Regions from separate parts of the Allobosea sp. NPDC055332 genome, predicted to be linked through region 3. Evidence: predicted binding sites of a transcription regulator. Region 3 holds the regulator's gene; each other region holds the start of a gene.
What was found. Region 3 encodes PhoB, which activates phosphate uptake and scavenging genes when phosphate is short. Its sites were predicted from a motif close to TGTCATNNANCTGTCAT; they were not measured.
Positions count from the first base shown of each region.

Region 1: the regulator PhoB is predicted to act here: its motif matches at 4,658-4,674, upstream of ACWIGM_RS23200 (HAD-IIA family hydrolase).
Region 2: the regulator PhoB is predicted to act here: its motif matches at 1,588-1,604, upstream of phnD (phosphate/phosphite/phosphonate ABC transporter substrate-binding protein).
Region 4: the regulator PhoB is predicted to act here: its motif matches at 3,269-3,285, upstream of ugpB (sn-glycerol-3-phosphate ABC transporter substrate-binding protein UgpB).

Region 1 is NZ_JBSHMO010000004.1:339,694-347,435, reverse strand. Features, by position in the region: gene ACWIGM_RS23220 (creatininase family protein) at 1-423, opposite strand, end outside; gene ACWIGM_RS23215 (mandelate racemase/muconate lactonizing enzyme family protein) at 440-1,588, opposite strand; gene ACWIGM_RS23210 (MurR/RpiR family transcriptional regulator) at 1,877-2,761, opposite strand; gene ACWIGM_RS23205 (MurR/RpiR family transcriptional regulator) at 2,915-3,826, opposite strand; gene ACWIGM_RS23200 (HAD-IIA family hydrolase) at 3,823-4,581, opposite strand; gene ACWIGM_RS23195 (ABC transporter permease) at 4,755-5,678, shown strand; gene ACWIGM_RS23190 (ABC transporter permease) at 5,684-6,586, shown strand; gene ACWIGM_RS23185 (ABC transporter substrate-binding protein) at 6,636-7,742, shown strand, end outside.
Region 2 is NZ_JBSHMO010000002.1:617,001-624,742, reverse strand. Features, by position in the region: gene ACWIGM_RS11600 (DoxX family protein) at 102-485, opposite strand; gene phnD (phosphate/phosphite/phosphonate ABC transporter substrate-binding protein) at 612-1,526, opposite strand; gene groL (chaperonin GroEL) at 1,678-3,315, opposite strand; gene groES (co-chaperone GroES) at 3,363-3,650, opposite strand; gene ACWIGM_RS11580 (MarR family winged helix-turn-helix transcriptional regulator) at 3,868-4,323, shown strand; gene ACWIGM_RS11575 (PaaI family thioesterase) at 4,399-4,884, shown strand; gene ACWIGM_RS11570 (DUF1801 domain-containing protein) at 4,923-5,342, shown strand; gene ACWIGM_RS11565 (helix-turn-helix domain-containing protein) at 5,350-6,159, opposite strand; gene ACWIGM_RS11560 (hypothetical protein) at 6,247-6,747, shown strand; gene ACWIGM_RS11555 (VOC family protein) at 6,765-7,142, shown strand; gene ACWIGM_RS11550 (DUF930 domain-containing protein) at 7,158-7,538, opposite strand.
Region 3 is NZ_JBSHMO010000005.1:290,589-298,330, reverse strand. Features, by position in the region: gene ACWIGM_RS26915 (GcrA family cell cycle regulator) at 285-836, shown strand; gene ACWIGM_RS26910 (NUDIX hydrolase) at 922-1,362, shown strand; gene ACWIGM_RS26905 (YnfA family protein) at 1,377-1,697, shown strand; gene phoB (phosphate regulon transcriptional regulator PhoB) at 1,707-2,405, opposite strand; gene phoU (phosphate signaling complex protein PhoU) at 2,434-3,156, opposite strand; gene pstB (phosphate ABC transporter ATP-binding protein PstB) at 3,194-3,994, opposite strand; gene pstA (phosphate ABC transporter permease PstA) at 4,023-4,907, opposite strand; gene pstC (phosphate ABC transporter permease subunit PstC) at 4,929-5,897, opposite strand; gene pstS (phosphate ABC transporter substrate-binding protein PstS) at 6,009-7,034, opposite strand; gene ACWIGM_RS26870 (ATP-binding protein) at 7,144-7,742, opposite strand, start outside.
Region 4 is NZ_JBSHMO010000005.1:493,720-501,461, reverse strand. Features, by position in the region: gene ugpE (sn-glycerol-3-phosphate ABC transporter permease UgpE) at 1-179, opposite strand, end outside; gene ACWIGM_RS27870 (creatininase family protein) at 179-937, opposite strand; gene ugpA (sn-glycerol-3-phosphate ABC transporter permease UgpA) at 937-1,818, opposite strand; gene ugpB (sn-glycerol-3-phosphate ABC transporter substrate-binding protein UgpB) at 1,879-3,195, opposite strand; gene ACWIGM_RS27855 (fumarylacetoacetate hydrolase family protein) at 3,399-4,577, shown strand; gene ACWIGM_RS27850 (carbohydrate kinase family protein) at 4,574-5,509, shown strand; gene ACWIGM_RS27845 (proline racemase family protein) at 5,520-6,539, shown strand; gene ACWIGM_RS27840 (hypothetical protein) at 6,545-6,940, opposite strand; gene ACWIGM_RS27835 (hypothetical protein) at 7,067-7,742, shown strand, end outside.

The DNA.
Region 1 (7,742 bases), on a different contig from region 3:
GCGCCACCAGGTCAGGAAGGCGACGCGGCAGTCGCGGTGCTTCGTGCCGAAGGTCTCAAGCAGGACCTGGCCGATCGCCTGGTTGCCGCCATGGCTGTTGAACAGGACGATGTTGCGGAAGCCGTGGCGGGCGACGCTCTCCAGAATGTCACCGACATAGGCCAGGAAGGTCTCGTGGCGGACGCTGAGCGTACCGGCGAAATCCATATGGTGCTCGGAGCAGCAGACCTTGACCTGCGGCAGGATCAGCACCCGCTCGCCAAGCTTCTGCTCCAGCGCCTGCAGGAAGTGATCGCCGATGACCGCGTCGGTCTCGAGCGGCAGATGCGGGCCGTGCTGCTCGATCGCGGCGACGTTCAGCACGACCGGAATGTCGCGATCGAGCGCGGCGACCTCATTGGTCGTCAGGGTTTCCCAACGCATGGTGTGAACTCGCTGTTCAGGAGATCGTGCGGCCGCCGACGCGGAAGCGGGCGATCGCGGCCTCGTCGAGGGTGATGCCGAGGCCCGGCCCTTCATCGGGGATGCGCACATGCGGCGGCTCGAAAGTCAGCGGCTTGGTGAGCAGATCGTGGCTGCGGATCATCCGGCCGAAGATGTCGCTCGGCCAGACGCAGCTCTTCGCCGCCGCGGCCTGATGCACATACATCGCTTCGAGGATGCCGAGATCGACCTCGGAGCCATGCCAGCAATAGACGCCGGCGGTCGAGGCGATGTGGTCGAGCGTCTGGAACTTGGCGAGGCCGCAATTGAAGTTGAAGCCGTCGACCGCGCCATGGCCGATGGCGTTGATCGCGTCATGCGGACGCTGGCCCTGATAGACGTAAGGCAGGGAGACGTGCAGCACGATCGGGATCGAGGAGAAGCGGCGGAGTTCCGCGAAGTCCTGCAGCATCCAGCGCGGCAGCGGGTCTTCCAGCAGCAGGACGTTGCCGACCTTCTCCAGCTCCCGGATGATCGGGCGGGCATTGCCGGAATTCTCCCAGCGTTGGTTGGGATCGAAGATCACCTTCATGCCGGGCGCGTATTCCTTGATGCGCGCGCACCAGCCGGCGACGTCGTCCTCAAGGTCGCATTTGAACTTGATGACCTTGTAACCCTGCTCGAAATAGCGCTTCACCCAAGGGCCGACCTCGTCCTGGGTGCGATGGCTCGACCAGGCGCTGACATTGACGTGGTCGCGGATGGCGCCGCCGAGTAGGCGGTGCATCGGCACGCCGAGCGTCTTGGCGTAGGCGTCCCAGATCACGCATTCGAAGCCGTCATATTCGCGGCAAAGCGGCAGCGGCAGGTTCTGGAGCGGGAGGTCGAATACCGACTGGCCGAGCAGGTTGGCGCAGATCGCCTCGATGCGCGGCCATTCATGGTCGCGATAGAACTCGCCGATGCCGACGACGCCGTTCTTGAGCGTCATCCGGACAATGAGTTTGGGCAATTCGTCGAACTGCACGCTCCAGCTCGCCTTGCCGCCGACCGGCAGCATGTGCAGCGGCTTGGCCAGGCTGTCCGAATTGATCACGCCGGGATGGGCGGGTACGACGACCTCGTCGAACTGGAAGGAAACGATCGTCCCGTCGGCTGGCTGCATGGCTCGGCTCGTCTTTTGTTATTGCGCAAGGCGCGACGGGCCGGGAATGTAGCTAGATTACATTTACTGTCAATCGAGCTAACGTGATCCGCATGGCGCGTTCACCCGATCTCTTGAAGATGCAGCTATTGAGTCGCGAACAAAAGCGTTCTCACGCCATCATGAAAATCAATTCATCGCATTGAAATTATTGATAATTACAGCAATCCATCGCGACGATCGGCCGCGCCCGACGTGGCGCTGCGCCTGTTGAAATCCAGAATGTAGCAAAATTACCAAATCGTAGACTCAGTCGCCGATCGGCTGACCTTCGGTGCTGCCATGCAGGGCGATCAGCGTCGCCCGCGCCCGCCAGAGCTTCTTCGAGACGATCTTCATGCGGCGGGCCCCCAGCAGCGTCGCCATGCAATCGAGCAGGAAGAGCTGCCCATAGCGGCCGCGATTGGGCATGTAGAAGAACTTTTCCTCGTCGAAGGCCTGCAGCGGCACCAGCACGCTGGCGAGCTCGGCGAGCGGGCTCGGCGGATGGGTGACGGCGATGACCCCGGCACCCTGGCTGCGGGCGATCTCTGCGCTGTCGAGCAGCGAGCGCGGCTTGCCGGTGACCGAGAAGATCAGCAGCACATCCTCGGGGCCGCAGGTCGCGGCCATGACGCGCTGCTGATAGGGATCGGCCGTCGAAGAGGCCGCGACATCGAGGCGAAAGAGCCGGTTCTCCGCCTCGGTCGCGACATTGGCCGAGCTGCCGCCCACGCCGAAGCAGAAAACGCGACGCGCCTTGTCGAGCCGGTCGACGGCCGCTTCGATCGCTTTCGGATCATGCTGACTGAAAGCCATCGCCAGCGCCTGGATGGTGGCGTTGTAGACGTGCTCGGCGACCTCGTTGCCGGTGTCAGCCGGCTGCTGGCGTTCGGCGGCGATATACATCCGGCCGATCGCATATTCCTGCGCCAGGCGAATCTTGAAATCAGTGAAACCGTCGCAGCCCATCCGGCGGGCGAAACGCACCACGGTCGGCTCGCTGACCTGTGCCTGCGTGGAGAGGTCCTTGGTGCTGATCCGGGTCGCGCCGTCGATATCGGCCAGGATGATCTCGGCGACGCTACGCTCGGCCCGGTTCATCTCGGGCGCCTCATGCCGCATGCGATCGATCAGGCTGGTCACGTGGCGCATCGTCCTGTTCCTGGCGCTCGTGCTGCGGCGTCACATATCTGCCGATCCCGGCCAAGCGGAATCTGTCGCGCGCCGATTCCGGATTCCACAATTTTCTACCCGAAGCCATGTCGCGCGAAGGAGCAGCAGCCACAGCCCGATCGCGGCAGTCCGCTAGAACCGCTTGGTCGAGAGCACGTCGAAGGTCCGGCCGATCGTCGCCACAGCCTTGTCGTAATCGGCCAGCGACAGGCAGGCGATCAGCGCGTCGATCACGGCGAGCTGGGCGATGCGGCTCGTCATCGCCTCTGTGCGGAACTGGGTCTCGCGCGCCATGGTGTTGAGCACGATATCGGCATAGGCGAGCAGCGGCGACTTGCCGAAATTGGTGATGCAGATCGTGGTCGCGCCCGCCTCGCGCGCCAGCCTCGTCGCCGTGACGGTCTCATGGGTCGAGCCCGAATGCGAGATCGTGATCGCGACGACGTCGGGGCCGGTCAATGAGGCGCTGATCGCCTGGACGTGCGAATCGACCACGACCTTGGATTCGACGCCGATGCGCAGCAGCCGGTAATTGGCGTCCTCCGCGATCGGGGCGGCGCTGCCGATACCGTAGAGCTCAACCCGGCGCGCCCGACGGATGGCGGCGACCGCGCCCTCCATCGCGCTCTTGTCGAGCACCTTCATGGTGTCGTGCAGCGCCTGCAGATCGCTGCGGAAGATCTTCTCGATCACGGTCCCGGTATCGTCGGTGCGGGCGAGGTCCTCGTGGATGAACTGCACCGGCTGCACCAGGTCGCGCGCCAGCGCGATCTTGACCTGCTGGAAGCCGCGCGCGCCGAGCTGGCGGCAGAGCGAGATCACGCTGCCTTCGCTCGCCTCCGCCCGTTCGGCCACCTCCGTCACCGACATGTGCACGACCTCGGCCGCATGGGCGAGGAAGACGTCGGCGATGCGCGCGGCCGTCGGCGGCAGCGTCGGGCGCAGCGCCGTCAATCGTTCGATCACGCCATCGAAGCCGTCATGGGCACCGGCGCGCGGCCGGTCGAGGCTCTCGGGCATCGCGTCGCTATCTGGCCTGGTCATGCCGGCAAGGCCATCACGGCTTCTTCCCGCGGGCAAGCCGTCTCGCCATGCGCTTGCGGGAAAATCCCGCCGGCGATCTCGACATAGCGCAGGCCGAAGCGACGGGCGCCGTCGCCATCGGTCCTTGGATTGTCGCCGAGCATCGCGACTGACCGCTTGGGCAGGCCGAGCAGGGCCAAACCCGCGGCGAACAGAGCGGGTTCGGGCTTGCCGATGAGCCGATAATTGACCGGCCCGGTGCAGGCGAGCAGCGCTGCCAGCAGCGCACCGGTTTCCGGCACGATCGCGCCGTCCGGCCCGGGATGGACGAGGTCAGGGTTGGCGACGACGAGCTCGGCGCCCGCCCGCACGGCATTGGCGGCGAGCGCCAGCCGCTTGTGGCTGAAACGCCGGTCGCGGCCGAGGAAGACGATATCGGGCCGCGTCCGGACCGGCACGAGGCCCCGCTCGCGGGCATGGCGCGCCAAGCTGTCACTCGCCAGCACGAGCACGCGCGCACCCGGCTGCCGCGCTGCGATCTCGTCGAGCGCGACCGCGCCGGCCAGCACGATGCGGCTCGCCGGAACATCGAGACCCAATTGCCGCAACTCGCCTGCCAGTTCGGCCGGGGTGTGCTCGGCGTCGTTGGAGACCACGACGAAACGGCCCGCGCAGGCTTCCAGAAAGGCATGCGCGCCTGGCATCGCCCGGCCGCCGCACACCAATGTGCCGTCGAGATCGATCAGCCAGCCACGAATATCGTCCGCTGCGTGCACTGCAAACTCCGCATTGAAACGCGATCTGCATGAACTGAGATTATCTCAGTGTCAAATACCATATATTCTGAGTTAAATTCATAAACCTGTCATGGAAGACTGCCAGAAGGCTCACGTCCCGGCCTGCTGATGCGGCCGTGCAGCGCCACCCGCAGCCCGTCCCCGAGGACGCCATGCTCGCATTCCTAGGCAGCCGTCTCCTGCGTATGACGATCACCCTCTGGGCGATCGTCACCGCCGTCTTCCTGGCGACGCGGCTGACCGGCAATCCGATCGACTTCCTGATGCCTGAGGGGCTCGATGCCGCCTCGCGCGCCGAGATGATCGCCTATTGGGGCCTCGACCGCCCCGTCGCCGAGCAATACCTGCTGTTCTGGAAGTCGCTGCTCTCCGGCGATTTCGGCCTCGGCCTGATGGAACGCCGGCCCGTCGCCGTCATCTTTGGCGAGCGGCTCTGGCAGAGCGCCTCGCTCCTCCTCGCGACGCTGACGCTGACCGTCGCCGTCGGCGTGCCCCTCGGCATCCTCGCCGCGCTCTGGCGCGGGCAGGCACGCGGGCAGGGCGTGCTCTTCGTCGCCTTCCTCGGCTACGCCGTGCCGAACTTCGTTCTCGCCATCCTGCTGCTGCTGATCTTCTCCTACACGCTGCACTGGCTGCCGAGCGCCGGCTCCGCGACCCTGCTGCACTATGCGATGCCGACCGTGGCGCTCGCCGCCTATTTCGTCGCAGCACTCACCCGCTACACCCGCAACGCCATGCTCGACGTCCTCTCCGAGGACTATATGCGCACCGCCCGCGCCAAGGGCCTCTCCGAAGGCGCCGTCATCCTCCGGCACGGCCTGCGCAACGCGCTGATCCCGGTCATCACCGTGCTCGGCCTGCAGATCACCACGCTCGTCTCCGGCGCCGTCGTGGTCGAGACCGTCTTCGCCTGGAACGGGGTCGGCGACCTCCTCGTCGGCGCGACGCTCCGCCGTGACTATCCCGTGCTGCAGTTCGGCGTCCTCGTCGTCGCCGGCGCCGTGATCCTCGTCAATTTCGCGATCGACCTCGCCTATGCGGCGTCGGATCCCCGCGTGCGCCTGGTCGGAGCCTGAACGCCATGACCGAGATCGCAGACGCCAAGTTGATGCTGCCGCCGCGCCGGCTGCCGCGGCTGAAGCTCCCCGCGCTGGGCGGAGCCAACCTGCTGGTCACGGCTGCCGCGCTGCTCGGCCTGGTGCTGCTCGCGCTCGCCATCCTCGCCCCGCTGGTCTCGCCCTTCGAGCCCGATCAGCAGCGGCTGCTGGCGCGCCTGAAGCCTCCGATTCGCTTCGCAACCGCCAACCCTCTCCACTGGCTCGGCACCGACCAGCTCGGGCGTGACCTGCTCTCGCGCTGTCTCCATGGCCTGCGCCTGACGCTCGCGCTCGCGCTGTTCGGCACCTTGCTCGGCCTTGCGCTGGGCGCGGCGCTCGGCCTGGCCGCCGGGCTGCTGCGCGGCTGGGCCGATGCGTTGATCATGGGCCTCGTCGACATCATGATGTCGCTGCCCTTCACCCTGGTCGCGCTCTTCGTCGTGGCACTCGCCGGAACCGACGTCGCGGTACTGATCTGCGTCCTCGGCATCGCCTATTGGGCCCATTTCGCCCGGCTGATCCGGGCGCAAGTGCTCAGCCTGCGCGAGATGCCCTTCGTCGAGGCCGCCCGCGCCGCCGGCGCCGGCCCCTGGCGCATCGCCACCGTCCACATGATCCCGAACCTGATCTCGCCGGTCGTGGTCATGGCGAGCCTCAACTTCTCGAACCTGATCCTGCTGGAATCGGCGCTCTCCTTCCTCGGCCTCGGCGTCCAGCCGCCGACGGCGACGCTCGGCTCGATGGTGGGACAGGGGCGCGACTACATGGCCTCAGCGCCCTGGATCGTCGCCGTCCCGGCCCTCGTCATCGTGCTCGTCAGTCTCGTCGCCATGCTGCTCGGGGATGCACTGCGCGACCGCCTCGATCCGCGCCTGCGCGGACGCTAACCGCCTGCCCACCATTCATGCCGTTCACCCGAACAAGGGACAGACCCTCATGCGCAAGACCCTGAAGACCCTGGCACTCGCGGCGCTCTCGGCCACCGCATTCATCAACCTCGTCCAGGCGCAGGAACTGAAGGTCGGCGTCCAGAACATGGCGCCTTGGCTCGATCCCGGCCGCGACTTCTCCAATGTCGGCTCGCAGTTCTACTTCAACGCCTTCGACCCGCTGATCGGCAAGGATGCCACCCGCGCCGAGAGCGTCTGGCAACCGGGCATCGCCACGAGCTGGACGCAAATCTCGCCGACCGTGATCGAGTTGAAGATCCGCCAGGGCGTGACCTTTCACAATGGCGACCCGATGACGGTCGAGGACGTCGTCTTTTCCTTCGACCGCATCATCAATTCGACCTTCGCGCCCTACACCGTGCGCAAGCGCGACACGCTGCCGAACATGGCCAAGGTCGAGGCCGTGGATGCCGAGACCATCCGCATCACCGCGACCCGGCCGGAACCGCTGTTCGAGACGCTGCTCAACGTGCAGCAGGGCATGATCGTCCCGAAGAAATACGTGATGGCTCTGACCGGCGATCCGAACGTCGCCGAAGCGTCCGACTTCGAGGCCTTCGCGCTGAAGCCGGTCGGCACCGGCCCTTACAAGATCAGCGAATTCGTGCCGAACCAGCGCCTGGTCTATGAGCGCTTCGACGGCTTCTGGGGCGAGAAGGCGCCGTTCCAGAAGGTGACGGTGACGCGCATTCCCGAGCTCTCCGGCCGCCTGACGGCGTTGAAGAACGCCGAGGTCGACCTCATCACCAACGTCCCGCCGGACCAGCTCGAGCCGATCGCCGCCGATGCGAAGCTCAAGGTCGAGGGCATGCAGACGCCGCTCTTCCACGTCGTCATCTTCAACACCCAGAACCCGAAGATGGCCAATCCCAAGCTGCGCCAGGCCCTGTCCTACGCGATCGACCGCAAGACGCTGAACGAGGCGCTCTGGTTCGGCAAGGCGAAGGTCCCGACCTCGCACAGCTTCGCGCAGTTCGGCCCGCTCTACATGCCGGAGCTCACCACCTTCGAATACGACCCGGTCAAGGCCAAGGCCCTGCTCAAGGAAGCCGGCTATGACGGCTCGCCGATCCGCTACGACATCCAGGCGGCC
Region 2 (7,742 bases), on a different contig from region 3:
AGCCGCGCTGTGTAGGAAAGAGCTTTGTAGATCAGCCCTGCGCACAAAAAAGGCCCGGCTCAAGGCCAGGCCACGCTTTTTCAGCGTTTTGTGATGGGCCTTCAGTCCTTGTCGACCGAATAGGCGCCGGCGCCGGCCGCGAACAGCACGAGGAAGCCACCGGCGACCGCGAGGTTCTTCATGAACAGCAATTGCTGCATCGGCTGGGCCCAGTTCATGTGGAACAGCACCGAGGCGGCGATGGTGAAGGCGAACAAAGCGAGCGCCGCGAGGCGGGTCTTGTAGCCGACGACGATCATCAGCCCGCCGATCAGCTCGACGATGATGACGAGCGGCAACAGGATCGCCGGAACGCCGGCCGAGCCCATATAGGCTTGCGTCCCGGCATAGCCGTTGATCTTGGACCAGCCGCCGAGCACGAACATCAGGGCGAGCAGGATGCGGCCGACCAGCTTGGCGGCATCGCCCAGGGCAGGGTTGTTCATGAAAAAGACCCCCGAAAGCAGGACGCGGCAGGATGCCGCACCTATCGCGATCTAGGGCCTACAACCAAAGTCGATGCAAGCCTGCGGGGCCTCTTCCTTGTGCAAAGCGCGATTGCCAGGCCCGGCTCAGCCGCCCGGCTTCTGCTTGCGCCGCGCTTCCAGCTCCTCAGTGACGGCGATGACGTCGAGATAATCCTCGTGCCTGGCCGGCGCGTAGCGCGACACTTGCCCGTCGGTGAAGGTCTTGAACACCTCGGGGGCCTCGTCCTTCATTGTCACCATCGCCGCGACGAAAGCGTCCTTGAGGGCAGGGGGCAGATTCGCGCGAGTCGAAAACGGGCTCGCCGGGATGAGCGGTGAGGTCCAGATCACGCGCGTCGCGCCGGCTGGGATCATGCCGCGCAGCGCCAGCCGCTGCACGACGCCGGAATTCTCGTTGACCTGATAGGTCGCGGCGCCATCGAACTGGCCCCGGACCAGCGCCAGCACCGAATTGTCGTGGCCGCCGGAGAAGACGGTGCCGCTGAAATGGGCCTGCGGGTCGAAGCCCTGCTTGCGCAGGAAATAGGCGGGGAAGGCGAAGCCGGAGGTCGAGTTCGGATCGGCGAAGGCGAAGCTCTTGCCCTTGAGGTCGGCGATCGTCCGATAGGGGCTGTCGGCACGCACGACCACGACCGAATAATAGCCCTCCTGGCCGTTGTTATCGACATCCCGGAACAGCGGCTGCAGCTTGTCGCCGAGCACGCGCCGGCCGAGCGAATAGACCGCCGGCCCGAAGCGAGCGAATTCGAGCTGGTCGGCGCGCATCGCTTCGACCAATCCGGCATAGTCGCTGACCCGGTAGAGCTTCACCGGCACGCCGAGCTTCTGTGTGAGGTAATCGACCACCGGCTGGTTTCGCGCAACCGCGGCCGCCTCGTTCTCCGCCGAGGAGACGCCGAAGCGCACCTCCTTGATCGCCTGCCGCCAATCCTGCTGGGCGAGGGCGGGCAAGACGAGGCTCGAAGCTGAGCCGGCGAGCAGCAGGCGGCGGGTGATCATGATCGGAACTCCTAAGGTGCCTGACCTGATCAGCTGACGGCGTCGGAGCCGTTACGATGCGATGTCGGTTGCGCGACGCGCCGGCAAACGAAAAAGGCCCGGCTTGCGCCGGGCCTCCGTGGTTCTCGCAAAAGGCGAGGGCTGGACTTCCTCAGAAGTCCATGCCGCCCATGCCGCCGCCGCCCATCGGGGGCATCGGGGCGTCCTTCTTCGGCGTCTCGGCGATCATCGCCTCGGTGGTGATCAGCAGGCCGGCGATCGAAGCCGCGTCCTGGATCGCCGTGCGCACGACCTTGGTCGGGTCGATGATGCCGGCCTTGACCAGGTCGCCGTACTCGCCGGTCTGGGCGTTGTAGCCCCAGGCGTAGTCCTTCGACTCGAGCAGCTTGCCGATCACGACCGCGCCGTCATCGCCGGCGTTGTCGACGATCTGGCGGGCCGGGGCAGCGATCGCCTTGCGGACGATCTCGACGCCGGTCTTCTGGTCGTCGTTCTGGGTCTTGATCGACTTGACCGAGTTCAGGGCGCGCAGCAGGGCGACGCCGCCGCCCGGCAGGATGCCTTCTTCCACCGCAGCGCGGGTGGCGTTCAGGGCATCGTCAACGCGATCCTTCTTCTCCTTGACCTCGACCTCGGTCGCGCCGCCGACGCGGATGACCGCGACGCCGCCGGCGAGCTTGGCCAGACGCTCCTGCAGCTTCTCACGGTCGTAGTCCGAGGTGGTCTCCTCGATCTGCGCCTTGATCTGCGCAACGCGGCCCTCGATGTCCTTCTTCTTGCCGGCGCCGTCGATGATCGTGGTGTTCTCCTTCTCGATGCGCACCTTCTTGGCGCGGCCGAGCATGTTGAGCGTCACGGTCTCGAGCTTGATGCCGAGGTCTTCCGAGATCATCTGGCCGGCGGTCAGGATCGAGATGTCCTCGAGCATGGCCTTGCGGCGGTCACCGAAGCCCGGAGCCTTGACGGCCGCGACCTTCAGGCCGCCACGGAGCTTGTTGACGACGAGCGTGGCCAGAGCCTCGCCCTCGACGTCCTCGGCGATGATCAGTAGCGGCTTGCCGGTCTGCACGACGGCCTCGAGGATCGGCAGCATCGCCTGCAGCGACGACAGCTTCTTCTCGAAGATGAGGATGTAGGGGTCCTCGAGCTCGGCGACCATCTTCTCGGCGTTCGTGATGAAGTACGGCGAGAGATAGCCACGGTCGAACTGCATGCCCTCGACGACGTCGAGCTCGGTGTCGGCGGTCTTGGCTTCCTCGACGGTGATGACACCCTCGTTGCCGACCTTCTGCATCGCGGTCGAGATCATCTTGCCGACCGACTCGTCGCCGTTCGCCGAGATGGTGCCGACCTGCGCGACTTCCGCGTTCGAGGTGACCTTCTTCGAGTTCTTCTTGAGGTCGGCGACGATGGCCTCGACGGCCAGGTCGATGCCGCGCTTCAGGTCCATCGGGTTCATGCCGGCCGCGACCGACTTGGCGCCTTCACGGACGATCGCCTGGGCGAGCACGGTGGCGGTGGTGGTGCCGTCGCCGGCATGGTCGTTCTGGCGCGAAGCGACTTCGCGGACCATCTGAGCGCCCATGTTCTCGAACTTGTCGGCGAGCTCGATCTCCTTGGCGACGGTGACGCCGTCCTTGGTGATGCGCGGGGCGCCGAACGACTTCTCGATCACGACGTTGCGGCCCTTCGGACCGAGCGTGACCTTCACGGCATTGGCGAGGATGTCCACGCCGCGCAGCATCTTGTCGCGGGCGTCGGTGGAAAAGCGAACTTCTTTGGCAGCCATGAGACTACTCCTGATTGGACTCTACGGAAGGGTGGTCGTCAGGCTGCTCAGCCGACGATGCCCATGATGTCGGATTCCTTCATGATCAGGAGATCCTGGCCGTCGATCTTGACTTCGGTGCCGCTCCACTTGCCGAAGAGGACGCGATCGCCCTTCTTGACATCGAGCGCAACCAGCTTGCCAGCGTCGTCGCGGGCGCCGGCGCCGACGGCGACGACTTCACCCTCTTGGGGCTTTTCCTTGGCGGTGTCGGGGATGATGATGCCACCCTTGGTCTTCTCTTCGCCATCAAGGCGACGGACCACAACGCGGTCATGCAGCGGACGGAACTTCATGGTTCTGTCTTCCTCTCGGTCATATTCTGGACGGGCTCGTGACTGGCCCGTGAAAGGGGTCTGTTAGCAGTCTCACCGAGTGAGTGCTAACGGACGTCGCGGAGATAGGCCCGGGGTCTGCGGGAGTCAAGGAATCCGCTGCGCAAAAGGTGAATGCGGCGACCGGCCGCCGATCTGCGCTGCTGCGGCCGAACGTTAAACCGGCTATCGTGGCAAGATGACGACGCCGGTATCCGACCTCAAGCTCGACGACATCGCCCGCTCCTGCGTAGTGTTGCACGTGCGCATGACTGCACGAGCCGTGACCCGCGCCTATGACGAGGCGATGCGGCCGAGCGGCCTGAAGATCACCCAGTTCGTGCTGCTCTCGGCGCTCTCGACCGGCGCCTGGCGCTCGGTCACCGAGCTCGCCGACCGTTTCGCGCTGGAGCGGACCTCGCTGACCCGCAATCTGCAATTGCTCGCGGCGGAGAAGCTGATCGAGCCGGTCGACTGCAAGGGCAGGGCGCTGACCTATGCCGTGACCGACAAGGGCCGCGCCGCGATCGAGGCGGCGATCCCCTATTGGCGCGCGGCGCAGGACAGGATCGAGGGCGGGCTCGGCCAGGAGCGCTGGAGCGAGACGCGCGACAATCTCAAGGCGATCCGGCGCGCCGCTCGGCAGGCCGGCTGAGCGGCGCCAGCAAACTTGACCTGGGCCGCGCTCCATCTCTATCGTGCATCTACACGATAGAGATGGAGTCCCCGCATGCCCCGTGAGGTCGGTGTCGTCAGCCGTGATGTCCTGCTCGCGGAGGATGGCGCGTCCTTCCTGCGCGGGATGATCGAGGGGCGCCATCCCGGCCCGCCTTTCGCCGATGCGATGGATTTCGACATCGCCGAGGTCGAGGAGGGCCGGGTGGTCTTCGTCGGCAAGCCCTCGCCGCGCTTCTTCAACCCGCTCGGCACGATCCATGGCGGCTGGACGGCGACGATCCTCGATTCCGCCATGGCCTGCGCCGTGCATTCGACGCTGCGGATCGGTGAGGGCTACACCACGCTGGAGATGAAGCTGAACTATGTCCGCCCGGTCATGCCCGGCAACGGCCCGGTGCGCTGTGAGGGCACGCTGATCCATCGCGGCGGCTCGATCGCCACCAGCGAGGGCAAGCTGGTCGATGCGCAGGGCAAGCTGCTGGCGCACGGCACGGAGACCTGCATGATCTTCGGTGCGAAGGCGGGAGCGGGGCGCTGATCGAAGCGGCCGCATCTGCTTGTAGGCAGGAGCGGCTCGTGACCTTTGCGCCATTCACCGACGCGGCCGTCGAGGCGAAATTCCGGTCGCTGCCGGAGCCGCTTAGGCCACCGATGCTGCGCTTGCGCCAGATGATCCTCGACGTCGCTGCCGCGACCTCCGAGATCGGACCGCTGACCGAGACGTTGAAGTGGGGCGAACCGGCCTGGCTGCCCGAGTGGCCGAGGATAGGGACGACCATACGGGCTAACGCGCTGAAAGGTTCGGCGACGCGTTACGCGCTCTACGTCCATTGTCAGACCAGCCTGATCGAGACGTATCGGCGTCACTATCCCGAGCAGTTCGACTATGACGGCAACCGGGGACTGATCTTCGCCGTCGGGAGCGAGCCGCCGGCCGAGCCATTGGCGCATTGCATCGCGCTCGCCCTGACCTATCACCGCTGGGCAAAGCACTGACGCCCGCTCAGGCGCTGCGATAATCGCCAGGGCTTGCGCCCATCACCCGCTTGAAGCGCCGGTTGAAGGTCGAGAGGTCGCCGAAGCCGCAATCGAAGGCGATCCCCGCGACCGGCAGCGCGGTCCGGCGCAGCAGCAATGCCGCCCGGTGCAGGCGGGTTCGCAGCACATATTGGTGCGGCGTCATCCCGACCAGTGCGCGAAAGATGCGCAGGAAATGGTAGGGACTCATCGCCGCCTGCCGCGCCAGCGCGTCGAGCGACAGAGGCTCCTCGCAATGTGCCTCGATATGGCGCAGCGCCCGCGTGATCCTGCGCTGGTCGCGGGCGCCTGATGTCTCGACTCCGGGCCTTGTGCCCGACAGGACACTCGCCACCGCTCCGGCGAGACGCAGCGCGATCTCTTCGAGCTTCTCGGGGTCATCAGCAGCGATCTCTGCTTCAGCGACGAGGTTGGCGAGCGCGGGAAGGGGCGGCAGATGTGCCTGCGCGAAGCTCATCTGCCGGGCGCCCGGCACCGCCGCGACGATGCGTTCGAGCCAGGCCGGCTCGAACTGAAAGGCGAGGCAGCGGTCGCCGGCCGCATGCTCATGGCCGCATTCGAAGCAGGCACCGCCATTGCCGAGCAGCAGCGATCCCGGCGCCAGCACCGCGCTGCCTTGTGTCGAGCGGTAGCGGAACGAGCCGCTGCGGACGACGGCGATGCAATGCTGCGGATGCTCTTCCTCGAAGGCGCGGTCGTCCGGGCCGGCCGTGCAGACGATGTCGCTGACCCGCCAGCCGGGGCCCGAGGCCAGGAGATGAGCGGTCGCGGTCATGCCTGCGAGTTTAGCAGTTTTTCCCAAGTGCTGCCCGGCGCTTCGGGCCAAGCTGGGCGCCACTCTGATCAAGAACGGAGCCCGATCATGACAGCAGCGCCATCGACGCTGGCCGATGTCCTCATCGCCACCGGGCCGGCGCCTGAAGCCGCGGACAAGCTCGCCCTCTACGGCCAGTTCGTCGGCGCATGGACCATGGACGCGATCGTGTACACCGATGACGGCCAGCGCCATGAGGCCAGGGGCGATATCCATTTCGGCTGGGTGCTCGGCGGGCGCGCCGTCCAGGATGTCTGGGCGCTGCCAGCCTTCTTCCACGGCACGACGCTGCGCATCTACGACCCCGGCCAGGATGCCTGGCACATCCTCTGGAACGATCCGCTCAAGCAGTACTACACGCACCAGATCGGCCGCGCCGAGGGCAGGGACATCGTCCAGCACGGCAGGCTCGATGACGGCACCGCGATCCGCTGGCGCTTCACCGAGATCACCCCGGACTCGTTCCACTGGATCGGCGACCGCTCGCGTGATGGCGGCGTGAGCTGGCAGGTCCAGGCCAATTTCCGCGCCAGGCGCATCAAAACCTGACGATCAGGAGGAGCATCATGTTCGATCACGTTTCCATCGGCGTTCGCGAGATCGCCCGCAGCAAGCGCTTCTATGACGCTGCGCTCGGTGCACTCGGCTATGACTGTCTGAGCGCCGACGAAGGCTCGCTCGGCTATGGCAAGGGCGGCGTCGGCCTCTGGATCGGCGCGGTCTCAGCGCCGGTGCCGCCCGACCGCGACTCCAACCTGCATTTCTGCTTCGTCGCGCCGACACGCGACAGCGTGGATGCTTTCCATGCAGCTGCGCTGGCCGCCGGTGGTGCTGACAACGGCAAGCCCGGCCTGCGCGAATCCTATGGCCCCGACTATTACGCAGCCTTCGTCGTCGATCCCGATGGCTATCGGCTGGAGGCCTATTGCAGCAAATCGGCCTGAGGCAACTGCGGTTGGCTAATGCTCGGGCGGCAGGTCATGCGCCGCCCATTCGCTGCGCGGGATCGCCTCGCCGACACGGAACTGGAAGCCGGCGACCTTGCCGTTCGCCGCCATCTCGCAACGGAAGCGCAGGCCGTACCATTGCTTGCGGCTGCGAAAGGCGGCGCCCTCCGCTTCCAGGGCCGTCTTCGTCAGCTTCGTGCCGGCCATGGCGAAGGCGACGACGCGGTCCGGCTCGAACTCTGCTTTCCAGGCATGGATCTGGCTCATCGCCTCGAGATTGCAGAGCTGCTCGATGCGTTCGCCCGTCTCGAGGGTCTTCAGCGCCTCGCGCGTCCCGCGGCTGCGCGGATTGGCCAGCACGCTCTCGGAATGCAGTGTCCGGGCCGTGATCATCGCCGGCGGTTCGGCGGGCGTTGGAACGGGCAGGGCGGGCGGCTTGTCCGGAAGCGGGGGAGCCTGGGCTGATTGTGGAGGCGCTGCGATCTCGGCTGCTGGCGGAAGGGTGGGCGCCCGAGCTGGGACGGGTGGCGGCGCAGGTGGCGTCAGCGCTTCCGGGCCAACCAGTTCGACTTCGACGCTCGTCTCGTTCGCCGGCGC
Region 3 (7,742 bases):
CCCTCGCGGCAGCGTTGCCAATTAGACTCACCGGCCGGCCGTCTGCAGCGATTGGCTGGGGAAAAGCCGAATTAGGATTCGGCGACTCTTGTGGCTGAGTCAGGCCATCTTGTATGGTCTTTCTCGTCAGATACGACATCTCGTGCGGCGTCTCCAGTATCGTCAGTTCCGGGCGTAACGGCTTCCGTTTAGCGACGGGCGCTGCCGGTATCGGATTCCGCCATGATCTCTCCCTATGCCGCGCCGGCTTGCTGGCGGGGCATAACGAAGACAGGTGCAATTCCATGACCGAAGCCGGAGCCTGGACCGACGAACGCGTCGAACTGCTCAAGAAGCTCTGGAATGACGGCCTGAGCGCGAGCCAGATCGCCGCCGAGCTCGGCAATGTCACGCGCAATGCCGTTATCGGCAAGGTGCATCGCCTTGGCCTCTCCGGCCGGGCCAAGAGCCCGGGGTCGGCCACGCCACGCCCGCGCAAGCCCGCTGCCCGTCCGCCGAGCCACCCGGCCGGTCATCACAGCAATGGCGGCGCCGGGCTGACCCGTGGCAACACGGCGCTCGCCCCGCAATTTTCGCCCGAGATCGAAGCCGAGGCGCAGGTCGCGCGCGCGCCAGCCCCATCCGAGGACGTGGTCGTGCCGTTCTCCGAGCGGGTCACCATCATGGAGCTGCGCGAATACATGTGCCGCTGGCCGATGGGCGACCCGACCTCGCCGGAGTTCCGCTTCTGCGGCGGCCGCAGCGCGACCGGCCTGCCCTATTGCGCCTATCACGCCCGTATCGCCTACCAGCCGGCGGCCGACCGCCGCCGCGACCGCAAGGCCATCCGCGCGTAACGACGCCTCTCGATAAAAAGGTTACAGAAGCCGGCCTTTGGGCCGGCTTTTTTGTCGTCGGACAGGCTTGATGCATGAGGCATCCATGGACACCGCCGCCGCTCACCCGATCGAGTATGCATGTGCCCTGCCGATCAAGGAGGGGCTGCTCCTGCTGGGACTGAGATCGCCACATCGCCGGAACCGGCCGTCCTGCTGGGACACGGTCGGCGGTCACGTCGAGCCGGGCGAGACCGCCGAGGCGGCCCTAGTCCGCGAACTCCAAGAGGAAATCGGCATCACACCGACGGGTTTCCGCCACTTCGAGACCATCGAGACGACCGAGACGGACGGCATCACACCCGCGCTCTGGCACCTGTTCACGGTGAGCCAGTGGACCGGCCGTGCGCCTGAGATCACCAATGACGAGCACAGCGAAATCCGCTGGTTCTGCTTCGATGAGGCCCAATCGCTGACACCGCTGGCATCGGAGGCCTATCGTCCGGCGTTCGCCCGGCTGGCCGAGGCCTTCGGGCCAGGCTGGTAATCGGACAGGCGCGCATGACGACATTCGCGATCTATCTCGGCGCGGCGCTGGCGGAGATCGCCGGCTGCTTCGCCTTCTGGGCCTGGCTGAAGCTGGACAAACCGGTCTGGTGGCTGCTGCCGGGCCTGATCCTGCTCGCGATCTTCGCCTGGCTGCTGACCCTGGTCGACAGCCCCGCCGCCGGGCGCGCTTTCGCCGCCTATGGCGGCGTCTACATCGTGGCGTCGCTGGCCTGGATGACGCTGGTCGAGAAGGTCCCGCCGGACCGCTACGATCTGGCTGGCGCAGCGCTCTGCCTCGCCGGCGCAGCGATCATCGTCGCCGCACCGCGCTGACGAAAACCGTCAGCCGCGCGCAAAAGTCTCGTCGAAGGCATAGCCGGCGCCACGCACGGTGCGCAGCGGATCCTTGGAATTGGCCGGGGTGATCGCCTTGCGCAGCCGCCCGACATGGACGTCGACGGTGCGCTCGTCGATGTAGACGTCGCGCCCCCAGACGGCGTCCAGCAGTTGCGCCCGCGAATAGACCCGGCCCGGCGCCTGCATCAGGAATTCGAGCAGGCGGAACTCGGTCGGGCCGAGATGCAATTCGGCGCCGGCGCGGCGGACGCGCCGCGTCGTGCGGTCGAGTTCGAGATCGCCGGCGGCGAGCAGGCCGGCGACATGGCCGGGCTTGGCGCGGCGCAGCAGCGCCTGGATGCGGGCGATCAGCTCGGGCAGCGAGAACGGCTTGACGACATAATCGTCGGCACCGGTGGCGAGGCCGCGCACACGTTCGGTCTCCTCGCCGCGGGCGGTCAGCATGATGATCGGCACGCGCTCTGTGTCACGGCGCGTGCGCAGGCGCCGGCAGAGCTCGATGCCGGAAAGGCCGGGCAACATCCAGTCGAGCAGGACGAGATCCGGCGTATGGTCGCGCAGATGCAATTCGGCGTCATCTCCGCGCGCCACGCTATCGACCTCGAAGCCCTCGGCCTCGAGATTGTAGCGCAGGAGCAGGGTGAGCGGCTCCTCGTCCTCGACGATCAGGATGCGTGCGGGCATGTCAGCGTCCGTTCAAGCGCCCGCCGGTTCAGCCATTGGCTGCCGGCAGGTCGACGAGGATGTTGGTGGTGTCGAGCTTCGGCCGGCTTTCATCCATGGACTGGCCGGTGACGAGGTAATGGATGGTCTCGGCGATATTGGTGGTGTGGTCGCCGATGCGCTCGACATTCTTGGCGCAGAACAGCAAGTGCGTGCAGAAGGTGATGTTACGCGGATCTTCCATCATATAGGTCAGAAGCTCGCGGAACAGCGAGGTGTAGAGCGCGTCGATCTCGTCGTCGCGGCGCCAGACTTCCATCGCCTTCTGCTCGTTGCTGGCGGCATAGGCGTCGAGCACGTCCTTGAGCTGGGCCTGGACCAGGCGGCTCATATGCTCGAGGCCGACGACAGCGCGATGCGGCGGCGAGAACTGTCCGGAGATCGCGACGGCGCGCTTGGCGATGTTCTTGGCGAGGTCGCCGACGCGCTCGATGTCGGCGGCGATGCGGATCGCCGAGATCAGCTCGCGCAGATCGTTCGCCAGCGGCTGACGCCGGGCGATGGTCAGGACGGCCTTCTCCTCGACCTCGCGCTGGAGGTTGTCGAGACGCTGGTCGGCACTGATGATCTTCTGGGCAAGCGCGGTGTCACGGCGGACCAGCGCGACGGTGGAGTCGCCGAGCATGCGCTCGGACATGCCGCCCATCTCGGCGAGGCTGCGGCGCAGGCCTTCGAGATCGGCGTCGTAGGAGCGGACGATATGGTCGGACATCGGGGCGTATCCTTTGGAGCTGGCCGACGCTGAGGACTCAGCCGAAGCGGCCGGTGACGTAGTCCTGCGTCTGCTTCTTGTGCGGGTTCATGAAGATGGTGTTGGTCGCGTCGAACTCGATGACCTCACCGAGATACATGAAGGCGGTGTACTGCGAGATGCGCGCCGCCTGCTGCATGTTGTGGGTGACGATGACGATGGTGAAGTCGCTCTTCAGCTGCTCGAGCAGGTCCTCGATCTTGCCGGTCGAGATCGGGTCGAGCGCCGAGGTCGGCTCGTCGAACAGGATGACCTCGGGCTTCTGGGCGATGGTGCGGGCGATGCAGAGGCGCTGCTGCTGGCCGCCGGAGAGGCCCATGCCGGAACTCTTCAGCTTGTCCTTGACCTCGTCCCAGAGCGCGGCGCGGCGCAGCGCGCCCTCGACGCGGTCGTCGAGCTCCGACTTCGGCGGCTTCTCGTAGAGGCGGATGCCGAAGGCGACATTGTCGTAGATCGACATCGGGAAGGGCGTCGGCTTCTGGAAGACCATGCCGATGCGCGAGCGCAGCTCGTTCACGTCGACATTGTTGGAGATGATGTTGCGGCCGTCGAGCAGGATCTCGCCGGTCGCCTTCTGCTCGGGATAGAGCGAGTAGATCCGGTTGAAGATGCGCAGCAGGGTCGACTTGCCGCAGCCGGACGGGCCGATCAGCGCGGTGACGTGCCGGTCGCGGAAATCGAGGTTGATGTTCTTCAGCGCCTTGTGCTCGCCGTAGTAGAAATCGAGGTTCTTGACGGCGATGCGGACCGGCGCTTCGGCGTCCAGCGTCTGCGGGCTCAGTTCCAGGGTCGAGAGCATCTGCATGGTCCTTCCGATCGGACGCTGATCACTTGCCGCCGCGCACGATGCGCCGGGCGACGATGGAAAGCACGAGGATTGAGACGGTGATGATCAGCGAACCCGCCCAGGCGAGCTGCTGCCAGTTCTCGTACGGGGCGGAGGCGAACTGGTAGATCGTCACCGGCAGGTTGGAGACGCCGCCGACGAGGTTCGGCGAGAACCAGAAATTGTTGTTGAGCGCGGTGAAGATCAGCGGCGCGGTCTCGCCGGCGATGCGGGCGAGCGCCAGCAGGATGCCGGTGACCATGCCCGACTTCGCCGCCCGCCAGGTCACCGAGGTGATGACGACCGAAGGCGGGGCACCGAGCGCGGCGCCGGCTTCGCGCAGCGAGCCCGGCACGAGGCGCAGCATGTCCTCGGTGGTGCGCACGATCACCGGGATCGCGATGATGCCGAGGGCGACGCCGCCGGCCCAGCCGGAATAGCCGCGGAACGGCTCGACCATGATCACGTAGACGAACAGGCCGATCAGGATCGAGGGCGCCGAGAGCAGGATGTCGTTGATGAAGCGGATGAGGTCGGCGAGCTTCGAGGCCTTGCCGTATTCGGCGAGATAGGTGCCGGCGAGCACGCCAATCGGCGTCGCCACGGCGATGCCGAGGAAGGTCAGCACGATCGAGCCGACGATGGCGTTGGCGAGGCCGCCGCCCTCCGTGCCGGGACCGGGCGTGATCTGGGTGAAGGTCGCGGCGGAGAGCCCGCCCAGCCCCTTCACGATCAGCATGCCGAGGATCCAGAACAGCACGACGATCGCGATCAGGGTGAAGCTCGTCGCGATGATCTTCATCAGCCGGTCGGCGGTGCGGCGCGAGGAGCGCACGCGGCCCCATTCGACATGCGGCGTGGTCATGGTCTTTGCGGGTGTCGCCATGGTCATTGTCGAAGCTCCCGCTCAGTAGCGCTTGACGCGCGCAACCAGGAGGCGCGCGATCACGAGGACGACGAAGGTGACGAAGAACAGGATGCAGCCGAGCGCGATCAGCGAGTTGAGCTGCAGGCCGAGCGCCTCGTTGAACTCGTTGGCGATGCGCGAGGCGATGGTCGAGCCGGGGTCCATGATCGAGGAGGACAGCCGGTTGGCGTTGCCGACGACGAAGGTGACCGCCATGGTCTCGCCGAGCGCGCGGCCGAGGCCGAGCATGACCGCGCCGATGATCGAGACGCCGGCCTGCGGCACCAGGACGTGGCGAACGACCTCCCAGGTGGTCGCGCCGATGCCATAGGCGCTTTCGCGCAGCACCGAGGGGATCTGGTCGAGCATGTCACGGGTGATCGAGGCGATGAACGGGATGATCATGAAGGCCAGGATGATCCCGGCGGTCAGGATGCCCAGCCCCGAGGGCGACCGCGAATACAGGATCGTGCCGACGATCGGCATGCCCTCGACGATGTTCGAGAGCGGGATCTGGACATAGGCGGCAAAGAGCGGCGCGAAGACGAACAGCCCCCACATGCCGTAGATGATCGAGGGTACGGCGGCGAGCAGCTCGATCGCGGTCGAGACCGGCTGCTTGAACCAGGGCGGTGCCAGCTGGGTCAGGAAGACGGCGATGCCGAGCGAGAGCGGGACGCCGACGACGAGCGCGATCAGCGCGGTCGAGAGGGTGCCGACGATCGCCGGCCAGGCGCCATATTGCTCGTTCTGGGTGTCCCAGACGCTCGAGGTCAGGAAGCCGAAGCCGAACTCGCGGAAGGCCGGCCAGCCGCCAATGACCATCGAGACCATGATGCCGGCGAGCAGCACCAGCACAAACAGGGCCGCCAGGAAGCTGGCGTTGCGGAAGATGAGATCGAAGGTCCCCATCGGGGTCTTGCGCACCGGCGCGCTCGGTGCGGCGAACTGATCGGTCACGGCAGACATCCGTGGTTACTCCGGTCTCGTAAGGCGACTATCGGGGCGAAACGATACTCTGGTCGTCGCGAAGCGGGGGCCGTAGCCGGCCCCCGCCCCGTATTCTCGTCGCGGGAGCGATCAGAAGATCGGCTTGCCCGCCGGATCGGTGACGCCCTTCCAGGCGTTGCGGACCTGATCCTTGACGTTGGCCGGCAGCGGCACGTAGTCGAGGTCGAGGGCGAGCTGGTCGCCGCTCTTATAGGCCCAGTCGACGAACTTCAGCGCGGCCTGCACCTCTTCCGGCTTCTCCGGCTTGGCGTGCACGAGCAGGAAGGTGGCGGAGGTGATCGGCCAGGCCTGGGCGCCCTTCTGGTTGTTCAGCGAGATGCCGAAGCCGGGAGCCTCGTTCCAGTTGGCGTTGGCGGCAGCGGCCTGGAAGGCCTTGTCGTCCGGCGCCGGGAAGTTGCCGTCGGCGTTCTTGACGAGGGCGTGGGCCAGCTTGTTCTGCTTGGCATAGGCGTATTCGACATAGCCGATCGAGTTGGCGACCTGCTTGACCGAGGCCGAGACGCCTTCATTGCCCTTGCCGCCGATGCCGACCGGCCACTGCACGGCCGTGTTGGTGCCGATCTTCGACTTCCAGTCGGCCGAGACCTTGGAGAGGTAGTCGGTGAACACGAAGGTCGTGCCCGAGCCGTCCGAACGGTAGACCGGGTTGATGTTGGCGTCGGGCAGCTTGAGGTCGCCGTTCAGCGCAACGATCTTCGGGTCGTTCCACTTCTTGATGTTGCCGAGATAGATCTCGGCGATCAGCTCGCCCGAGAGCTTGAGCTTGCCCGGCTCGACGCCGGCGATGTTGATCGCGGGGACGACACCGCCCATCACGGTCGGGAACTGGATCAGGCCGTCCTTGGTCAGCTCCTCGCCCTTGAGCGGGGCGTCGGTGGCGCCGAAGGCGACGGTCTTGGCCTTGATCTGGCGGATGCCGCCACCCGAGCCGATCGACTGGTAGTTCAGGCCGACGCCGCTCTCCTTCTTGTAGGCCTCAGCCCACTTCGAATAGATCGGGAAGGGGAAGGTCGCGCCGGCGCCGGTGATGTCGGCGGCCTGGGCAGCGCCCGTCAGGCCGATCGCAGCGGCCGTGAGAATGAGAAGTTTGCGCATCAGATGTCCTCTTTCGGATCGCAAGTGCAGCGGCCCTGCTAGAACACCGGCTATATGACAGCTGGATGACACACAGTCATGAAAGCGCAGCAGCGGTCGTCACAAATCGTTAACGGACCGGCTCGGGCAGACGCGGCAGGATCGCCCGGAAGGTCGCGCCTTGGCCGACGACGCTCTCGATCGTCAGCCGGCCGCGATGGCGCAGGACGATGTGCTTGACGATCGCAAGGCCAAGGCCGGTGCCGCCGGCCTCGCGGCTCGCGGCCGTGTCGACGCGATAGAAGCGCTCGGTCAGGCGCGGTAGATGCTCGGGCGCGATGCCTGGGCCGTCGTCGCGCACGCTGAGGCTGGCCTCGTCGCCGGACACCCCAATGGTGATGTCGACCTCGCCGCCGCGCTGGCCGTATTTGATCGCGTTCTCGACCAGGTTCTCCATCAGCCGCAGCAATTCGTCGCGGTCGCCGGCGACGGTGACGGGCTGCTGCGGTACGGCGAGCTTCAGCGTCACCTCGCGCTCGCGCGCCATCAGCACAAGCGAGTCCAGGATCTCGCGGGCGATGCTGGAGAGGTCGACCGGCGTCTCCGGCGCGAGATGGGCGCGCAATTCGATGCGCGAGAGCGAGAGCAGATCGTCGACGAGGCGCGCCATGCGCAGGCCCTGCTCGCGCATGATCGCCAGAAAGCGGTCGCGCGCGGCGGCGTCATTGC
Region 4 (7,742 bases), 200 kb from region 3:
CGGTAGTAGTTCTCCAGGAAGTGCGGGCCGGGATAGAGCGGCAACTGCCCGTTGATGATGGTGGCGTTGTCCCAGGTCGAGGCGACGAAGGTCAGCCAGACCGGAAAGGCGCAGATGAGCACGCCGATCGTCAGGATGATGTAGGCGATCGCATCGCCCAAGCGGCGGTCCTCGACCATCAGCCTTGCCCTCCGCGCTCACTCAGAAGCTTCGCCAACGCATCTGCCGAAGCGTCGAGGAAGGCCTTGCCCTTTTCCGGCGTGGCCTTGCGGGCATCGCCGATCACACCGGTTCCGGTCATCTCGCGGAACGGCTTGTACTGGCCGACGGTCGGCCGGGTCAGCGCGGTCAGGTCGGCACCCAGCATGCCGAACGCTTCCGGGAGACGGTCCTGCCGCACCGTCTCCGGCGCCAGCACCATCATCATCGAGGTCTCGACCTCGCAGGCATGCAGCACGCTGACCTGATCGTCCATGAAGGGCGCCATCGCTTCCTGCGCCAGCAGGAAATAGGTGGTGGCGCGGATCTGGAGCGAGGTCTCCCTGGCGAAGTCCGGCAGGAAGGCGGCGAGCGCGGCGATGTTGCCGCCATGGCCGTTGACGATGACGACACGGTGGAACCCGTGGCGTTCCAGGCTCTTGAGGAGCGCGAGCAGAACAGCGCGATAGGTCGGGATGTCGAAGGTGAAGGTGCCGCCAAAGGCCATGTGGTGCTCGGCCATGCCGCACCAGAGCGTCGGAGCGACGACGACCTCGACATCCCCGGCGCGCTCGGCCGCAAGCTTGCAGACGCCGCTGCACAGGATGGTGTCGACGCCAACCGGCAGATGCGGGCCGTGCTGCTCCATCGAGGCGACCGGCAGCACGACGACGGCATCCTTCGCCGCCTTCTCGCGCAATTCCTCGGCGGTGAGCTCCTGCCAGAGTACGGACGCCATCAGTAGTTCACCTTCCGCTCGATGAAGCGGAACTGGAAGGCGGTCATGCCGATGACCATGATCAGCAGGATCACCGACTGCGCTGCCGAGCCGCCGAGATTGGTGCCGCCCTTGCCGTCGGAATAGACCTTGTAGACCAGCGTCTCGGTCGCACCCGACGGACCGCCGCCGCTGATGGTATCGATGATGCCGAAGGTGTCGAAGAAGACGTAGACGAGGTTGACGACCAGCAGGAAGAAGGTCGTCGGCGAGAGCAGCGGAAAGACGATGGTCCAGAAGCGCCGCATCGGCCGGGCGCCGTCGATCACCGCTGCCTCGATCACGCTCTTGGGGATCGACTGCAGGCCGGCGAGGAAGAACAGGAAGTTGTAGGAGATCTGCTTCCAGGTCGCGGCCAGGATGACCAGCGTCATCGCATCATTGCCGTTGAGGCGCGGATTCCAGGCGACGCCAAGGCTCTGCAGCCCCCGCGCCAGCATGCCGAGCGAGGGATCGAACATGAAGATCCAGAGCACGCCGGCGATGGCCGGCGCGACGGCATAGGGCCAGATCAGCAGCGTCTTGTAGATCTCTGCGCCGCGGATCTGCCGATCCGCCATCACCGCGAAGAGCAGCGCCAGCGAGAGCGAGAGCAGCGCGACGAAGACCGAAAAGATGCCGGTGTTGATCAGCGCCTTGTAGTATTCGGGCTTGGCGAACAGGTCGCGATAGTTCTCGAACCAGACGAACTCGGTCGAGATGCCGAAGGCGTCCTGCAGCAGGAAGCTCTGCCAGACGGCCTGGCTCGCCGGCCAGTAGAAGAAGACGAGCGTGATCGCGAGCTGCGGCAGGAGCAGCAGCAGCGGGATCGTCAGCCCCTTGAAGTGAGCATATTTCTGCATCGGCCAGCCCGGCGGCAAGGAAGGCCGGGATTATGGTCCCGGCCTCCGATCAGTCTTGTCTTACTTGGCGGTACGCTCGAACTGGCGCAGCGCCTGGTTGCCACGCTCATTAGCCGCATCGAGTGCCGCCTTCGGCGTCTTCTGGCCGTTCAGGGCCGCCTCGATCTCCTCCGACCAGATGTCACGGATCTGGACGAGGCCGCCGAAACGGACGCCGCGCGAGTTGTCGGTCGGCTCCTTGTTGTTGAGTTCGAGCAGCGGCGTCTCGAGATAGGGGTTCTGCTTGTAGAAGCCCGACGCCTTGACCTTCTCATAGGCCGCCTTGGTGATCGGCAGATAGCCGGACTCGGTGTGCAGCTTCACCTGCCGGTCGACGTCCGAGAGGAAGGTGAAGAACTTGGCGACGCCCTTGTACTCGTCGGCCTTCTTGCCGCCCATGACCCAGAGCGAAGCGCCGCCGATGATCGAGTTCTGCGGGGCGCCGGCGACATCCGGATAATACGGCATCGGCGCATTCGACCAGTCGAACTTGGCGTTGGCCTTGACGTTGCCGAAGAAGGCCGAGGAGGTCAGGAACAGCGGGCATTCGCCCGAGGTGAAACGGCCTTCGCCGGTGTTGGTGCGGCCGGAATAGGAGAACACGCCTTCCTTCTGCAGATTGGCGAGGTTGGTCAGATGCTTGACGAAGAGGTCGCCGTTGATCTTGAACTCGGTGTCGAAGCCGTCGAAGCCGTTGGCCTTGGTGCCGACCGGCACGTTGTGCCAGGCACCGAGCTGCTCGATATTGGCCCAGGTCGTCCAGGCGGTGGAAATGCCGCACTTGTCCCAGCCGGCGGCCTTCAATTTCCTGGCGGCTTCGAACGCTTCCGGCCAGGTCTTCGGCGGGGCCTCCGGCAGGCCGGCCTTCTTCAGCGCGTCCTTGTTGTACCACATCACCATCGAGGACGAGTTGAACGGGAAGGAGAGCATCTCGCCCTTCGTCGTCGAATAGTAACCGGTGATCGCCGGCAGGTAGCTCTTCGGATCGAACTTCTCGCCCGCGTCCTTCATCACGTCGGCGACCGGCTTGATCGCGCCCTTGGCCGACATCATCGTCGCGGTGCCGACCTCGAACACCTGCATGATGTGCGGCGCGTTGCCGGCGCGGAAGGCGGCGATGCCGGCGTTCAGCGTGTCGGGATAGGAACCCTTGTAGGCGACGACGACCTTGTAGTCCTTCTGCGAGGCGTTGAACTCCTCGGCCAGCTTGACGACGACGTCGTTGTTGGCGCCGGTCATGGCGTGCCACCACTGGATTTCGGTCTGCGCCATAGCCGGCGAAGCAGCGGCGAGTGCGAACACGCCGGCCGCGGTCAGGGTCTTGAATTTGAAGGTCATGATCAGCTCCCTCTCAGCCCCCGGTATGCGCGGGCGTTCTTGTCGTTGGTGCGCAAGCTAGCATGAAGCCGGGGCGACAGTTCAATGACAAAACGATGACATTTCCGCCCCGCTGTGGACGCGCATCCGCGCACTTGCGATTTCCTGCGGAAGCGGCTGTTCTTCCCACCCGTCTTGTACACTGCACACAACCTGGATCAGCCATGGCCTCGCTTTCGCTCACGCCCGCCAACACTTTGCCGGCCGATGCCGACCGCGCCGCGCTGGCCGGCCGGGTCTGGCGGCCGGATCTCGCCGGGCCGTCGGTGGTCAAGCTCCAGGGCGACACGGTGATCGACATCACCGCGACCTTCCCGACCATGCGCGACCTCTGCGAGACCGCCGATCCGGCAACGGCACTGCGCGCCGCTGATGGCGAGAATCTCGGCTCGCTCGCCGATCTCCTCGCCAACAGCTCTGCCGCCACGCGCAATGACGGCAAGCCCTGGCTGCTCGCCCCGGTCGACCTGCAGGCGGTCAAGGCCGCCGGCGTCACCTTCGCCGTCTCGATGCTGGAGCGCGTCATCGAGGAGAAGGCGCGCGGCAACCCGGCCGCTGCCGCCGCGATCCGCACCGAGATCGGCAAGCTGATCGGCGACGACCTCTCCAAGCTCAAGCCCGGCTCGCCCGAGGCGATGAAGCTCAAGGAGGTGCTGATCGCCCAGAACAGCTGGAGCCAGTATCTCGAGGTCGGCATCGGGCCGGACGCCGAGATCTTCACCAAGGCGCCGCCGATGTCGGCGGTCGGCACCGGCGCCGATGCGGGCCTGCATCCGGCATCGAGCTGGAACAATCCGGAACCCGAGATCGTCCTGGTCGTCGCCTCGGACGGCCGCATCGTCGGCGCCAGCCTCGGCAATGACGTCAACCTGCGCGATGTCGAGGGGCGTTCGGCGCTGCTGCTCGGCAAGGCCAAGGACAACAATGCGGCCGCCGCGATCGGCCCGTTCATCCGCTTCTTCGACGGCGATTTCTCGCTCGACCATGTCCGCAGGACGACGGTGAGCCTGACCGTCGCGGGCGAGGACGGGTTCACGCTCGAAGGCTCGTCCTCGATCGCGAGGATCAGCCGCGACCCGGCCGACCTCGCGGCGCAGATGATCGGCCCGCACCACCAGTATCCGGACGGGGCGGTGCTCTATCTCGGCACCATGTTCGCGCCGATCAAGGATCGCGACGCGCCGGGCGGCGGCTTCACCCACAAATACGGCGACGTCGTCACCATCTCGGCGCCCGAGCTCGGCGCGCTGGTCAACCGGATGCGTCGCACCGACGAATGCGAGCCCTGGCGTTTCGGCGCCTCGCATCTGATGCGCAACCTCGCCAAGCGCGGGCTGCTGTGACGGGCAGGGGCGTCCTCGTCTATGGCGAGGCGCTCGTCGATATTGTACCCGGCCGTGCCGGGCACAAGCGCGAGGCCGTGCTCGGCGGCTCTGGCTTCAACACGGCCCTGGCGCTGGCTCGCTGCGGCGCGCCGGTAGCCTACAATGCAAGCCTCTCACAGGACACGCTCGGCCGGTTTTTCCTCCGACGCCTGACAGAGGAAGGCATCGATCAGCGTTTCGTCGGAATCTGCGATGCACCGACGCCCTCCGCCACGGTCACCTCGCTCGACGCAGACAGTGCCGCGACCTATCGCTTCTCGCTGAACGGCACGGCCTTCGATACCGCGCCGCCCGCGCCGGCGGATCTCGACGATTTCGCGCATCTGCACGTCACCTCCTTCGGCGCGACGCTCGGCGTCTCGGGCCAGGCGGCGCTGGCGCTGATGCGGCGTGCACGTGAAGCCGGCCTCAGCGTCAGCTATGATCTCAATGTCAGGCCGGCCGTGCCGCCGGCGCTTCCGGAGACGCGCCGTGCCATCGAGGAGCGAGCCTCTCTGTGTGACCTGATCAAACTCAGCTCGGACGACGCCGTTACCGTCTTCGACATCGGCTATGGCAAGGTCTTCAAGCGATGGTTCGCCGGGGGCTTGCCGCTGGTGCTGGAGACCGAAGGCGATCACGGCGCGAATCTCCACCATCCGTCGGGCAGAATGATCTCGGGGTTCGTGCCAGCCCCGGACATCGTCGATACGATTGGAGCCGGTGATAGTTTCATGGGCGCCTTCCTCGCTTCGCTCTGGCAAAACGGCGGCCTCGGACCGACACTGCGCGACCTGCCGGAGGAACTCTCGGCCTCAGCGATGGACTTCGCTTGCGCCATCGCGGCCGAAACCTGCGGCGAGAGGGGCTGCAATCCGCCACGGGGCAAGCCGCCGATGGCTTATGATTGACGGGATGCCCATGCGCCTGAGCTATATCGACTACCACACCTGCGGCGAGCCGGTGCGCATCGTCACATCAGGCTATCCAGAGCTCACCGGCGCAAGCATTCTCGACAAGCGCCGGCAGGCCCGCGAGCAGCATGACAGCTTGCGTCGTGCGATGATGCTGGAGCCGCGCGGCCATGACGGCATGTACGGTGTCATCCCGGTCAGGCCGAGCCATCCCGAAGCCGCCTTCGGCGTGCTGTTCACGCATAATGAGGGCTATTCGACCATGTGCGGCCACGCGACCATCGCGCTCGGCCGCTATGCGATCGAGCAGGGGCTGGTGAAGGCGAGCGAGCCGGTCACCCGCTTCGCCATCGAGGCGCCCTGCGGGCTTCTTCGCCTCGCCTGCGAAGTCGAAGGCGGCAAGGTCGGCAATGTCAGCTTCGAAAGCGTGCCGGCCTTCGTCGAGGCACGCGATCTCGTGGTTTCCGTGCCGGGTCAGGGCGATGTCGTCACCGACATCGCCTATGGCGGCGCCTATTACTGCATCCTGCCGGCCTCGCGCTTCGGGCTCGACCTGATGCAGACACCGGTCGAAGAGATCGTCGCCGCGGCGGGCGCGCTGACCGACCAGGTCCGGGCGAGCCGCGCGATCACCCATCCGACCGAACCCGACCTCGGCTTCCTCTATGGCACGATCGTCACTGACGAGGCCGGGCCGGATCAGGACAGCTTCAATCTCTGCGTCTTCGCCGAGCGCCAGATCGACCGCTCGCCGACCGGCTCAGGGGTCACCGCCCGGATGGCGCTCGACCATGCCAAGGGGCTGATCCCGATCGGCCGGAACCGCAGAATCCGCAGCATCACCGGCGGCACCTTCACCGGCAAGGTGATCGGCCCGGTCGATTTCCCTGCCGCTGGCACCGTCACCGTCGAGGTGGGCGGCCGCGGCCATCTCGCCGGCGAAGGCAGCTTCGCCATCGAGGCGGACGATCCGCTCGGCTATGGCTTTGCCCTGCCGAAGCGCTTCGCCGAGATCGCAGGCGCCTGAGCCGCCTATTCGGGCTGTCGGAAGTTCAGGACGATTTCACGCCAGCGCCGATAGAGCGCGCCGTGCCGCTTCAGCCCGTCATAGGGGGCGCAGCGGATGATGGCACGCCGCGCGCTCTCGGCCAGTCGCGCAGCACCTGTTTCCAGGGGCTGATCGAGCACGACTGGCTCGCCGACCACTGCGCCGGTGCGATCGAGCTCAAAACGGATGCGCACGATCGTGCCCGCCGGCGCTGCGCCGGGAGCAACGTTCCAGCACGAGACGACCTTGTCGTGCACATAGCGAGCGGCATCGGCGAAGGCACGATCCTCTGCCACAGCGGCAGCCGCTGCGAACAACGCCAATGCCGAGCCCAGGAGCCCGGCGGCTGGTGGCAGTCGGCGCACCGGCTGTCTTGCCATCAGGATGACCCTCGCAATCATTGCAGAGCGGGTGGCCCGGTCGAGGTAAACCCCCTTTTCATCTTGTCGGGAAGGGCCCGGTAAGATTCTTCTGCTACTTCGCGCTACGTGACGCGAGAACGGATCATGGACGCGAGCCCGGACCAGCCGGTCGCCGCAAGAGACGCGAAGGAGCTCGTCTCCACGCGTCCCTGGACTGCTCCGTCGATCTGGCTCGCGGCCTTCCTCGCCTTCGTTCTCGCCGGGCTGCTGCTGCCGCTGCGCCTGCCACTGGGACCGTATTACTGGGACACGGCGGTCTATTTCGACGCGGTCCAGCGCATCCGCGACGGTCAGGTTCCGAACATCGACTTTTTCGCGCCGGTCGGCCCGCTCGGCTATTATCTCGTCTCCGGCCTCGACCGGCTGTTTCCGGACGCGCACCCGCTGCTGACCGCGAACTGGGCCCTGCTGCCGCTCGCGCTGCCACTGCTGGCGATCCTCGTCTTCCATATCGCGCAGCGCTCGCAAGGGCTTGCGCTGGCGCTGCTGCTGCCCTTCCTGCTCTTCGCCTCGCTGCCGATCAACCTGCACGAGGTCTACCCGCTACCGGGCTTCGACGGCTACGGCCATTACAACCGGCACGTCGCGCTGCTGCTCTACATCCTGATCGCCGTGCTGATGTTCGTACGCGAGCGCGCGCTGACGATCTGGCTCGTCGCGGCACTGATGCTGACGCTGTTCCTGGTCAAGGTCACCGGTGCGGTCACCGGAGCGATGCTGATCGGCTACGCAGTGCTGACCGGGCAGATGCGCCTGCGCG